4 regions of the Citricoccus sp. NR2 genome follow, and region 2 is predicted to be linked to each of the others. Evidence: riboswitches for the same ligand, from Rfam matches in the RefSeq annotation. Region 2 holds a riboswitch; each other region holds the start of a gene.

Evidence for each region. Region 2 has a riboswitch for S-adenosylmethionine ahead of O1A05_RS04055 (NtaA/DmoA family FMN-dependent monooxygenase). Riboswitches for the same ligand answer to the same signal wherever they lie in the genome.
Region 1: linked by a shared signal. The riboswitch ahead of O1A05_RS01160 (LLM class flavin-dependent oxidoreductase) and the one ahead of O1A05_RS04055 (NtaA/DmoA family FMN-dependent monooxygenase) in region 2 are both predicted to bind S-adenosylmethionine.
Region 3: linked by a shared signal. The riboswitch ahead of O1A05_RS06650 (flavin reductase family protein) and the one ahead of O1A05_RS04055 (NtaA/DmoA family FMN-dependent monooxygenase) in region 2 are both predicted to bind S-adenosylmethionine.
Region 4: linked by a shared signal. The riboswitch ahead of O1A05_RS00690 (monooxygenase) and the one ahead of O1A05_RS04055 (NtaA/DmoA family FMN-dependent monooxygenase) in region 2 are both predicted to bind S-adenosylmethionine.

What each region holds. Positions count from the first base shown of each region.
Region 1 is NZ_CP115154.1:242,300-245,501, reverse strand. Features, by position in the region: gene O1A05_RS01165 (acyl-CoA dehydrogenase family protein) at 1-1,126, shown strand, start outside; SAM riboswitch class I at 1,208-1,299, shown strand; gene O1A05_RS01160 (LLM class flavin-dependent oxidoreductase) at 1,310-2,713, shown strand; gene O1A05_RS01155 (hypothetical protein) at 2,801-3,178, opposite strand.
Region 2 is NZ_CP115154.1:880,360-883,561, forward strand. Features, by position in the region: gene O1A05_RS04045 (peptidylprolyl isomerase) at 1-85, opposite strand, end outside; gene O1A05_RS04050 (hypothetical protein) at 257-979, shown strand; SAM riboswitch class I at 1,127-1,236, shown strand; gene O1A05_RS04055 (NtaA/DmoA family FMN-dependent monooxygenase) at 1,249-2,733, shown strand; gene O1A05_RS04060 (SDR family NAD(P)-dependent oxidoreductase) at 2,807-3,202, shown strand, end outside.
Region 3 is NZ_CP115154.1:1,411,793-1,414,994, reverse strand. Features, by position in the region: gene O1A05_RS06660 (mechanosensitive ion channel family protein) at 1-305, opposite strand, end outside; gene hisD (histidinol dehydrogenase) at 456-1,754, shown strand; SAM riboswitch class IV at 1,869-1,982, shown strand; gene O1A05_RS06650 (flavin reductase family protein) at 2,027-2,593, shown strand; gene O1A05_RS06645 (RNA-binding S4 domain-containing protein) at 2,612-2,983, shown strand; gene O1A05_RS06640 (hypothetical protein) at 3,167-3,202, shown strand, end outside.
Region 4 is NZ_CP115154.1:146,389-149,590, reverse strand. Features, by position in the region: gene O1A05_RS00695 (hypothetical protein) at 285-1,079, opposite strand; SAM riboswitch class IV at 1,217-1,332, shown strand; gene O1A05_RS00690 (monooxygenase) at 1,347-2,729, shown strand; gene O1A05_RS00685 (acyl-CoA dehydrogenase family protein) at 2,729-3,202, shown strand, end outside.

The DNA.
Region 1 (3,202 bases), 640 kb from region 2:
CTCCGACGACGGCGGAGCCGGGGCCGGCCATGAAACCGCACTGCGCCTGCTGATCGATCTCGCCGAGCTCGACGCCAACACCGCCCACCTGGCCCGCAGCCAGCTGATCTTCGTCGAGCACGTGCGCATGCAGGCCTCCGCCGAGCTGCGTCGCAAGTGGTTCCGCCACATCATCGACGGCGAATGGTGCGGGTCCGCCCTCTCCGAGAAGACCAGCGCCGGGCTCGGCGACACCTCCACCAAAGTGTGGGAAGACGACGCCGGATCCCTGCTCATCACCGGGGAGAAGTACTACACCACCGGCACCATCTTCTCCACCTGGACCCTCGTCAACGCCATCGTCGACAAGCCGCTGGCCTCACGCCGCGTGCGCCGGCAGCGTCGTCGCGGCGACACCGGGGTCACCTCCGCTTCGGCCGCCCGTGCCCTCGCCCTCGTGCGAGTACGCCAGCCGCGGGTGCAGGTGAAAGACGACTGGGACGGCTTCGGCCAACGCCTCACCGGCACCGGCACCCTCGAAATGAAGGGTGCCGGGGTGGAAGACCTCCTCGATCCGCCGCCACCCAACGGGCTGGTCCCGATCCATCACGAAATCACCCTGCTCGCGCTGATGGCCGGAATCGGCCGCGCCGCATTGAAGGAAGGAATCGAACTCACCCGCAACCGATCCCGGGTGTTCAACACCGGCGGCGGGGTCCGAGCTCGGGAGGACGACCAGCTGCTTGGCATCATCGGTGAGCTCTCCGCCCAGCAGCACACGGTCGAAGAGCTGGTGCGCGCTGTCGGCCGCGACCTCGACCTGGCCGCTGATGCCGAGGCCGCCGGCGAGGAGGCTGCGACCCAGCGCGCGGAACTACTGCGCGAGGCTGGCCTCGCCGCCCAGCGGGCTCACGTGGTCATCCCGCGTCTGGTGCTCGACATCTGCACCCGCATCTTCGATACCCTGGGTGCCTCCGCCACCTCCAACGAACTGCAGCTCGACCGGCACTGGCGCAACGCCCGCACCCTGGCCTCCCACGACCCGGCCGCGTTCATGGCCCGGATGATCGGCGACTGGGAGGTCAACCGAGTGGAACCGGTGCCGTTCCTCGGCGTCGGCGAAACCGACGATGAAGAGACCGACTAGTCCGGTAGCCCCCTCGTCAGATCGACACACGAAGCAACACAGTGCATTCCGCCCCCACCCATGTGTGATGGAATCGGACAGTACCCATCCAGAGCGGCCGAGAGATCTGGCTCTACGACGCCGCAGCAACCACCGGACCGTCCGGCAGGTGCTCATGCCAGAACCGATGGAAGGAGATACCTCATGCCCGACGCAACCTCGAATCAGCGCAAGATCCTCTTCAACGCCTTCGACATGAACTGCGTTGCCCACCAGTCACCCGGCCTATGGCGCCACCCGGACGACCACGCCCGCGACTACAACAAGCTGTCCTACTGGACCAACCTCGCCCAGATTCTGGAGCGCGGGCTCTTCGACGGGCTGTTCATCGCCGATGTGCTCGGCCCTTACGACGTCTACGGTTCCAGCTCGGAGGCCGCGCTGACCTCTGGTGCGCAGACCCCGGTGAACGACCCGTTTCTGCTGGTCTCCGCCATGGCGGCGGTCACCCAGAACCTCGGCTTCGGCGTCACCGCAGGCACCGCCTACGAGCACCCGTACCCCTTCGCTCGCCGCCTGGCCACCCTCGATCACCTCACCGAAGGCCGTGTGGGCTGGAACGTCGTCACCGGATACCTGCCCTCGGCGGCGAAGAACATCGGTCAGGACGACCAGATGGAGCACGACGAGCGCTACAACCACGCCGATGAGTACCTCGACGTCGTCTACAAGCTGCTCGAATCCTCCTGGGAGGACGACGCGGTGCTCTACGATAAGGAATCCGGCGTCTTCGTCGACCACACCAAGGTGCACAACATCGAGCACGAGGGCACGTACTTCAAGACCCCTGGCATCGCCGTGACCGAGCCCTCGCCGCAGCGCACCCCGGTGATCTACCAGGCCGGCGCCTCCACCCGCGGCCGTGCCTTTGCCGGCAAGCACGCCGAGGCCGTGTTCATCAACTCGCCCACGGACGAGCTGATCTCCGGCACCGTGAAGAAGATCCGCCAGGCTGCTATTGATGCCGGCCGCGATGGCGGCGACGTGAAGATCTTCTCCATGCAGACCATTGTCACCGGTGCGACCGATGAGGACGCCTGGGCCAAGTACCGCGAGCTGACCCAGTACGTGGATCCGCTGGGTGGCCTGGTGCTGATGAGCGGCTGGATGGGCGCCGACTTCTCCAAATTCGAGCTGGACGAGCCGATCGGCGAGATCGAATCCAACGCCATCCAGTCGGCCGTGGAGACCTTCAAGAAAGCGTCCGGCGATGAAGGCAACGAATGGACCGTCCGTCAGCTGGCCGAATGGTGCGGCGTGGGCGGATTCGGCCCCGTCATCATCGGTTCCGGCGAGACGGTCGCCAAGGAGCTGGTCCGGATTCAGGACGAGACCGACGTCGACGGCTTCAACCTGGCGTACCACATCACCCCGGGGACCTTCGAGGACATCGTCGAGTACGTGGTGCCGGAGCTGCAGAAGCTCGGCCGCTACAAGACCGAATACACCGAGGGCACGCTGCGCAACAAGTTGCATGGCGAGGGAGACCACTTCAAGGACAACCACTACGCCTCGAAGTTCATCCTCCGCAACCGTGTAAACGCCTGATCACGCCCCAAATACGGCTAGACCAAGGGCGGGGCCGCAGAACCGAATGGTTCTGCGGCCCCGCCATTGAATGAACGGTGTGCCGGATCAGCTGCCGGCGGTGTGCTTACCCGGTGCCTCCGGGTTGCCGCCGCCTTCTGCTTCCAGGGATTCGGCCGGATCGGAAACGGTGTCCGGGTCAGCGGCCGTTGCAGCGTCATCGGAGGAGTAGCCGGTGGACTTGTCCACGAATCCGGCGGCCTTCTCGGCGGCATCCCCGAACTGGGGAGCCTTCTCCTTGACGGCGTCGGTGGCCTTCTCCGCCACATCGTGGACCTGACGCTGGGTCTTCGGGTCTGTCCAGAAATCTTGAGCCTGGCGGGCGATCTCTTCGGCCTTGCGGCGGCCTTCACGGGAGCCGGCGAAGTAGCCGATGGCGGCACCCGCACCGAGGGTGAGCAGTCGACGGACGCTGAAAAGCTTCATGGTCTACCTCTATCTTTCGCACAG
Region 2 (3,202 bases):
TCTTCGGCGCGTGGTTGCCGAACAGGTCCACGACGATGTCGCCCTGGTTGGTATGGACGGTTGCCTGATGCGTTGCGATAGTCATAGACGTATTCTCGCATTAGAGCCGCAATCCTCGCTTCCGTCGATCGGCGGGGCGTGGACAATTCGCGCTGAGCCGAATCTTGATACCCCACACTGGCGCTCAGCCGTGGAATCGCCACGTGACTCTGGCGTACTGTGGGAGAAACGCACGTCGATCCCCGGAGGTAATCAGATGGGAAAGCGCAAGGCTGAGAAAATCGCCAAGAAGCAGGCCAAGGCTGCAGAAAAGAAGCTGAACGCGTCTGTGGAGCAGGCCAAGTCATGGGCTGCCCCCAAGGTGGAGTCCGCGCTGGCGTGGACCGAAGAGCACCTGGGCGATAGCCTCGACCGCGCCGAGAAGGTCGCTTACTCCGCGGTGGACAAGGCCGGACCGAAGGCCAAGAGCGCCCTGGCGAACCTCACCGACGCCCTGGACTCAGCACGCCACAAGGTGCAGGACGAGTACGTCCCCACCGCAGCCGGCCAGCTCGCCGGTGCCGCCTCGAAGACGTCGAAGGCGCTGCACGACGCCGACGTCCCGAAGCCGGTCTCCGAGTTGCTGACCAAGGTCACCGGCGACAAGAAGGCCGCCAAGAAGTTGCAGAAGGCTGCCGAGAAGTACGCCAAGTCGGCCGAGAAGTCGCTGAAGAAGCAGGCTCAGTCCGGCGGCGGCAAGAAGTGGCTCGTGGTCGGCGTCGTCGTGGCTGCCGGTGGTGCCGCCTACGCCGTCTACCAGCTGACCAAGCCGGTGGAGGATCCGTGGAAGAACCCCACCCCGCAGCCGCTGAAGACCAACACCCCCGCCACCCCGCAGGCTTCCCAGCCAGCGGCGACGACCGAGGCGATCATTACCGACGACACCGAGGGTGGCGCTGAGGAGCAGGTCGACGCACCTGCACCGAAGCCCGCCAGCTGATCACCACAGCTACACCAAACAGCCCGCCGATCCGCCAGGGTCGGCGGGCTGTGCTGTGTGATGGGCGCGGTGTGCGTGACAGAACGTGACTCGGATTGTTCGTCGTCGTTTGTCCCAGAATGCGTCCCCGGCGTACGGTGAAAGCAGAAACCATCCAGAGCGACCGAGAGATCTGGCTCGTTGACGTCGCAGCAACCGTCCCATCCCGGGGTGTCCCCGCGGTCTGGACACGGTGCTACCGCCAGAACCGATGGAATTGAGGAGTCTCCATGGCCGCACAGCGCCGTCCACTCATCCTGTCCGCCTTCCTGATGAACACCACCAGCCACATCATCGGCGGCGCATGGCGTCGGGAGGAATCCCAGCAGCACCGGTTCAATGAGCTTGGCCTGTGGGTGGATCTGGTGCGAGATCTGGAGGACGCCGGTTTCGACATCGCGTTCTTCGCCGATGTGGTCGGACTCTACGGCGACTATGAAGGCGGCTGGGCCTCGCACCTGCGCAAGGGCCTGCAGATTCCCTCGAATGACCCGCTGGTGCTCATCTCCGCGCTGGCGGCGACCACCCGGCGCATCGGCCTGGCCATGACCTCCTCGGTCATCCAGGCCCACCCCTTTACCTTCGCCCGGCAGCTCTCCACCCTGGATCACCTCTCCGGCGGACGCGTGGGCTGGAACGTGGTCACCTCCGCCCTGGAGAACTCGCACCGCAATTTCGGCGGCGCCGAGCTGACCAGCCACGGCGACCGGTACAACCTGGCCGAAGAGTACCTCGACGTCGCCTACAAGCTGTGGGAAGGCTCCTGGGACGACGGCGCGCTGCTGCAGGACAAGACGGTCGAGCATGAGCGCGGCCGGGGGCTCCACGCCGATCCGGCCAAGGTGGCGAAAATCCATCACGCCTCCGAGAACTACCGGATCGAGGGCCCGCACCTGAGCTCGCCCTCACCGCAGCGCACCCCGTTCCTGTTCCAGGCCGGCTCCTCGCCCCGCGGTCAGGAAGTGGCCGCCCGGCACGCCGAGGCCACCTTCTCGATGGCCCCGCGCCGCGACATCGCCGCCGCCCACGCGGCCGAGGTGCGCCGTCGTGCCGTGGAATTCGGACGCGATCCCCAGGACGTGAAGTTCATCCAGGGGCTCTCCTTCGTGGTCGGCTCCACGGAAGCGGAGGCACAACAGAAGGCGCGCGAGCTCGATGACGCTATCGACGTCGAGGCGCTGATCGCCCACACCGGTGGCTCCCTGGGCCTCGACCTGGGCTACCTGCCACTGGACACCCCCATCAACGACATCGAGACCGAGGGCGCGCAGGGGCATCTGGCCGAGATCCGGAAGATGACCAAAGACGGCACGATGACGCTGCGGGATCTGGCGCATTTCCGGGCCCAATCCACCCGCGTGGTGGGCACCCCAGAACAGATTGCTGATGAGCTGGCCGCCTGGCAGGACGCCGGCATCGACGGGGTGAATCTGATCAACTCGTCCATCCCGGGGTCGTACCACGAGTTCATCGCGCAGGTCCTGCCGGTGCTGCGTGAGCGCGGACTGGCCCGCAGCCTCGAGGAGATCCAGCAGCTGGGCGAATCCGGTGCCACGCTGCGCGGTGCAGTGACCGGCCAGGATCGACTGCCGGATTCGCACCCAGCCGCCCGGTATCGGGGCGCGTTCGCCGAGTACTCGGCAGCGGCCACCGAGCGCAGCCGGGACGAGGTGCTCGGTGGGGAGGCTCAGTTAAGCAGCACCGCTCCGCGGTAACCGGCGGCGTCATTCGTTGTCCCGGGCGGCGAACCCCGGACGGGGCACGGCCGGATCCGTTATCGTCGGGGGCATGAGTGATTCCACCCCCGACTCCGCGGCCAGCACCCCCAGCATCCCTGCTCCCGACCGACCATGCGCCGTCGTCAGCGGAGCCACCAGCGGCATCGGCCGCGCCGTCGTTGACCAGCTCACCGAGCACGGTTGGCAGGTCATTGCCCTGGGACGCAGCCGCCAGCGTCTGGATGAGCTGGCCGCCCACCCGCAGATCACCTCCGTGGCCCTGGACCTCACCGCCGATGATCTCAGCACCGTGATGCCCGAGCGCGTCGATGCCGTGGTGCATGCGGCCGGACTGCTGCCCACCGCCTCCATCGAGGAGATCACCGATGCCGAATGGGATGAGGTCTTCGCCGTCAACGTCACCGCGGCCATGCGCTTGGCCCGCGCTGGCCTGCCTGCGTTGCGC
Region 3 (3,202 bases), 530 kb from region 2:
GCGATCGGCACCAGCAGGCGCAGCATGCGGGGGAAAGTCTCCGGGCGGCGGTGCAGCACCACCCGCGCCACCAGGGCAATCACCATGACGACGGCGAGCGCGATACCTACCGCCACCAACACATTGATCACCAGCCCGAGCACCGGGCCCACCGCTTCGATGGTCTCCTCGCCGGTGGATTGCACCCCTTGGGGGACGGTCGGCCCAAGTGTCTCAGACGAGCTGGGCTCCTCGGTGGCCGCGGTGAGCAGCGTCGAGACGGTACCTGATGAGGGCAGCGCAGAAAGTCGGTCAACAAGCGTCATGGTTCTACTGTGCCAGATCGAACTGACATGATGCTGAACAGCACCCCACTGCGAGAGGATTCTCACGCACTGCCCACCCGAGGTTTAAACTGGACACAGCTCTGACCGACTCTGCTCCATCACGCCGTCTGACAATTTTCCGGAGGACCCATGCTCACGATCACTGACCTACGCGGCACCGAGATCACCGCGGAGGTTTTGGAGTCTGTGTTGCCTCGCGCCGAGGTGGACGTCACCGCGGCCGTGGAGACGGTGCGCCCCCTGTTGGAGCGGGTGCGCGCCGAGGGTGCTTCCGCCGTGCTGGAGATCGGTGAAGGGTTCGACGGCGTGCGCCCGACCTCGCTACGGGTGGCCCCGGAGAAACTACAACGGGCCCTCGACGAGCTGAACCCCGACGTGCGGGCCGCCCTAGAAGAATCCATCCGCCGGGCCCGGCTGGTGCACGCCGCCCAGCGCCCGGCCGATTCCACGGTGGAACTCGGTGAGGGTGCCGTGGTGGAGAACCACTGGGTGCCGGTGGGACGCGTGGGCCTCTACGTGCCCGGCGGCCGAGCCGTATACCCGTCCTCAGTGGTGATGAATGTGGTGCCCGCCCAGGCTGCCGGGGTGTCTTCGCTGGCGGTGACCTCCCCGCCGCAGCGCGATCACCACGGTGACCCGCACCCGGTGGTGCTCGCTGCTTGCGCCCTGTTGGGAGTCGACGAAGTGTATGCCGCCGGCGGCGCCCAGGCCATCGCCATGCTCGCCTACGGTGTGGAAGGCTGCCCGGGCGTAGACATCATTACCGGGCCCGGCAATGTGTATGTGGCCGCCGCAAAAAGGGCCGTGCTGGGCACGGTGGGCATCGACGCCGAGGCCGGTCCCTCCGAGATTGCGGTACTGGCCGATGATTCCGCGAACCCCGCTTGGGTGGCCGCGGACCTGATCAGCCAGTCCGAGCACGACCCGATGGCCGCTTCGGTCCTCATCACGAATTCCGCCGAACTGGCCGATCAGGTGGTCGCTGAAATCGAGGCCCAGGTGCCCGGCGCCACCCTCGAGCAGCAGATCCGGCAGGCACTCACCGGCCCGCAGTCCCGGGTGCTCATCGTGGACGATCTGGATACCGGCATCGCCGTCGCCAATGCCTATGCTTCCGAGCACCTGGAAATCCACACCCACGACAACGAGGCGGTGCTGGCCAACATCAGCAACGCCGGCGCCGTATTCGTCGGCCCGTACTCCCCGGTGCCTTTGGGGGACTATTCCTCCGGGTCCAACCACGTGCTGCCCACCTCCGGCTCAGCACGATTCTCCTCGGGCCTGAACACGGTCAGTTTCCTGCGGTTGCAGCAACGCATCCGGTATCAGGAGACCGGCCTGAAGGAGTTGCAGCGCGGAATTGTTGCGCTGGCTCACTCCGAGGGGCTGCACGCCCACGGCGACGCCATCGACATCCGCTTCGACTGATGTCTGCGCAAACGTCCACGAACGTCGCCAGATGACGTTGCCCCGTCATCTAGGGACATAGTGGCGCAGACGACGTTGACCCCGTCGCCTCATCGCACCTATTCTGAACATCAGAATCACGAGTTCCCGTGCGTAGCCCTGGCTAACGGGACGGCAACCCTCTTCGCGTAGTGGGGTGCTCCAGGTGATGATTCGGCCACCGGGTCCACCGGCCGGCAAGTACCGCGTCTCCGCCGCCCACGGTGGCGGAAGCGCCTTCCAGAAAGGCTGATATGTCTGCTGTGACCTTTGCCCAGAAGAACGACACCACCGACTTCCCCGAGACCCGCGTCGGACTCTCTGATGACGTCTCCGCCCTGAGCCTGCGCCAGGCGTTCTCCCAGTTCCCCTCCGGGGTGGCCGCACTCGCCGGCTACGCGGGCGGAGTCAAGGAGGGCCTGGCCGCCTCGTCCTTCACTGTGGGCGTGTCCCTGGATCCGCCGCTGGTGGCCTTCGCCGTGCAGAACACCTCCCGCACCTGGCCGCGACTGCGTCACGCCGAGCGCATCGGCGTCTCGATTCTGGGCGAATCCCAGACCGGGGTGTGCACCCAGCTGGCCTCCAAGAACGGTGACCGCTTCGAGGGCCAGAACCTGCAGGTCTCCGAACAGGGTGCCGTGTTCTTCGATGACGCCGCCCTGTGGTTGGAAACCTCCGTGTACGCCGAGCTACCCGCTGGCGACCACCACATGGTGTTGCTCCAGGTGCACGGGGTCTCCGCCGACACCGACGCCGCCGAGCCGCTGGTGTTCCACCGCTCCGCGTTCCGAAACCTGCGCACAGCCGAAGGCAATGAGTAAGCGGGTACCCTGGATCGCATGACCCGCACCCGTCTCGATGCTTGGCTGTGGGCGGTGCGTATGTATAAGACCCGCTCCGCCGCCACGGCGGCAGTCAAGGGCGGTCACGTGAAGGTCAACGACGCTCCAGCCAAGCCCGCCCAACCGGTCGACATCGGCGATACGGTGCGGTTGCGTCAGCCCGGCCGAGAGCGGATTCTCGAGGTCACCGGTCTGATCGCCAAGCGGGTGGGAGCCCCGGTGGCCGTGCAGCATTATCGGGATCACTCCCCCGAGCCGATCCCGCGGCACCTGCTCGCTGTACCCCGTCGGGACCGCGGCGCCGGGCGTCCCACCAAGAAGGAGCGCCGTCAGCTCGACGAGCTCCGCGGACGCGACGCCCACCAGTGAACGCCTACTGAAGGCCAGCTGGTAACCGAAGTAAAGTTCATCCCCGGCCCGATCAGGTCTTTTTCTCTAAGAGGCCCGATTGTTACGATGTGATAAACGTGTTTGGCGCGCTCCTACCGTGTGCGAATCTCGCCGACGCGTCTGCCCGCGTCGATCGGCCGAGACCACAGGAGGTGCTTTCGCATGTCGCGTCCACGCACCTTCTCCACCACCTCATGC
Region 4 (3,202 bases), 730 kb from region 2:
CTAGATCGGGCCACTTACTTCTCGATGACCATGGTCGCGTCTGCCAGTCGGTGAACGCGGCCATGGTTTCGTTGAGGGGTTCTTCGAAGTAAAAGTCATCCTGCCAGAAATAGGCGGCACGCCGCGTGCTCATGCTTCTACGCTCGGTGGTGCCACACTACTTCGTGCAACGGCTGGGGCGTGATCTGGCCTAGCTCGAGTTGATTGCACGCCAGCCGGGTCTGTCGCCGAAGACGGTCGACCGCATGGTTGTCCACTTGAGCCGGAGGGGATTCGTCGAGAGGTCAGGACACCGGGGTGGGGGACTCGATCATCAGGGTGATCTCGCTCGGCGCGGGCCACTCGTTCAGGCTGGAGAACGCGACCTCGGCGTCGTCTTCGGCGTAGATGACGAGTTCGCCCAGCAGTCCGTCGTTGATCATCAACCGGATCTCATGCTCCACCCCATTGCGCTGGAACACCCCGGCCACGCACCAAGTCTGCTGGAACGGGACGAGCCGGGTCGATTCCTCCGGCACGTGGAACACCACGCTGTCATAGGTGGGCTCGAAAGCGAGCTGCGTGGCTGACTTGATTTGTTCCTGGACGTCTTCGGACTGGATCAGTTCCTCGGGGGCCAGCAGTTCCAGGACCTCGCGGACGCGCGGATGCAGCGGTTCGAAAAGGTCTTCTTCCTTGGTCTCCTCGAGCTCGCGTTCCCAAGCCGCGCGGGATTCCCAGCGGCTGAGCGCGCGGTCCAGGGCGAAGGTGCCGACCATGGTGGCGGCGGCCCCGGCGGCGATCCACCAACGTGGGTGCGCCGAGCCCTTGGACTCGATCCATTCGTGCACGGCGGTGTCCCAGTGATCGAAGCGGCCATCGGCGGCCCACCAGCCGACGGCGCCGGCTCCGGCCTTGATGCCCCAACGTAGCAGGGCTGGCGTGGAGCGCAGGGTGGGGTTGCTGGTGCTGAGTGCGAGCACCGAGGTGAGGGCCGATCCGGCCTGGTAGTAGCGGCGGGTTTCGTCGTCGAGATCTCGAGGGTCAACGAGGCTGAAAGCGGACACGGCGGCGGTGGTGGCGATCTCCGAGAAAGTCATGGTCTCAGCTTAGGGTGTGTGCCGCGACGCCGGGAACAGCTGAAGCCGCGAGGGTGACGGAATGTGTCCCAGCGTGCACGATCTGGGCCGAAAAGGTTGTCGACGTCGCGCGGGCCTGGCTAGGTTCGGGACCAGAGAATCACGAGATCCGGTGCGAAGCCCTGGCTGACCGGACGGCAACCCTCTCGCCGTAGTGGGGTGCTCCAGGTGAGGATTCGGCCCGCGGTACGACCGTCCCGGGCAAGTACGTAGGAAAGGACCCTCCCCATGTCGACGTCGACGTTTGCCCAGTTGAAAGAAGCCACCGCCGAGCACGGGCCCACCAGCGAGCAGCTGGCCCAGCACTTCAATCCGGTATTCGCCCTGATCCGGGCCGGGGCGCAGCAACGGGAACTGGACCATGAGCTGGCTTTCGACGCCATCGAGCTGCTGCGCGATTCCGGGTTCACCCGGGTGCGGCTGGGTCGGGAGTACGGCGGAATCGGGGCGAGCCTGCAGCAGCTGGCGGAGCTGTTGATCGAGCTGGCGGCAGCGGACTCCAACCTGCCGCAGGCGCTGCACGGGCACTTCATGTTCACCGAACAGCACGAGAACGAGTCCCAGGGCTCGGTGTCTCAATGGTGGCTGGCCGAGGTGGCCGCGGGCAAGATCTTCGGCAACGCGCTGGTGGAGTTGCCGCCGACGGCAGGCAAGGCGCCGGTGCTGTTTTCCGACGTCGACGCCGACACCTCGCAGTCAGCGGTGGCCACCGGCACGAGCCAGATCGGGGAGATCTCCGGCGACAAGTTCTACTCCACCGGCGCGCTGTTCGCCGACTACCTGCTGGTGTCGGCCACGCGTCCCGGGCGCGAGGACGAGGGCCCGCTGTTCGTCGTCGTGGATGCGCATGATCGCGGGGTACAACGGGTGGATGACTGGAACGGGTTCGGCCAGCGGCTCACCGCATCCGGCACCACCACGTTCCGCGGGGTTCCGGTGCAGGCCGACCGGTTGCAGGAATTCAACGTGCCCACCGGGGTGCTGGCCTACACGGTGCTGTGGATCGTACTGACCGCCACTCAAGCCGGGATTGGTGCGGCAGCACTGCGCGAGATCACCCGGTTCGTGCAGAAGCGGCGTCGGACCTACGATCACGCGACGGCGGAGACGCCCGCCCAGGATCCGCTGGTGCACCAGGTGATCGGGGCGGTGTCGGCGAAAGTGGCATCGGCGCGGCAGATCGTGCGCGGGGCGGCCGAGGTGGTGGAGGAATCGTACCGGGCCACTCGCGGGCACACCGACCTGGAGGATCCGGTGTTCCTGGAGGCGCACGCCCGGGCGAACATTGCACTCTCGGAGGCGTCGCTGGTGGTGTCGGAGTTGATTCTGGATGCCACCGGGCAGATCTTTGAGGCCGGCGGCGCCTCCGCCACGGATGCGGCCAAGCAGCTGCACCTGCACTGGCTCAACGCGCGCGCCATCGCCAGCCACACCCCGCTGATCTACCGCACCCAGGCGGTGGGGAACTACCGGATTAACGGGGTGCTGCCGCCGCACCACTCGACAGCACGGAACTCCGATCCGGCTGCGGCGGGTGCCGGTGAAGCGGGTGAAGCGGGCGTTGAGGCTGGTGCTGTTGCGACGCCGGTACAGTTCGCAGAGGGCATCTGATGACAACGACGCGTGAGCTGGGAACACAGCCCGACCGAGTCCGGGCCGCGCATCAGAAGCTGGCACCGGTGTTCGACCAGATCGCGGCCACCGCCGTGAGCAGGGAAGCCGCCGGGGAGCTGGACCGCGACGCGGTGCACGCCCTGCGCGACGCCGGCTACACCACCCTGCGCGTGCCGGAAGAGTACGGCGGGGCCGGGCTGAGCTTCGAGGAGGCCTCCTGGTTTCTGGTGGCCCTGGGCCGGGCCGATTCCAACCTGGCACAGGCACTGCGGGCACACTGGCTGCACGTGGAAGACGTGTTGTCCCGTCCTGCAGATGACCCGGCCACGCCGGAATTTCGGGACCGGTGGCTGCGCCGGATCGGCGAGGGCGCCATCGTGGGCAACGCCCTCACCGAGCGCGGCAACGTGCGTGGGCAGACCGTCACGCGGCTGCACACCACCGAACGGCGCGACGCCGAGGGCCACCCC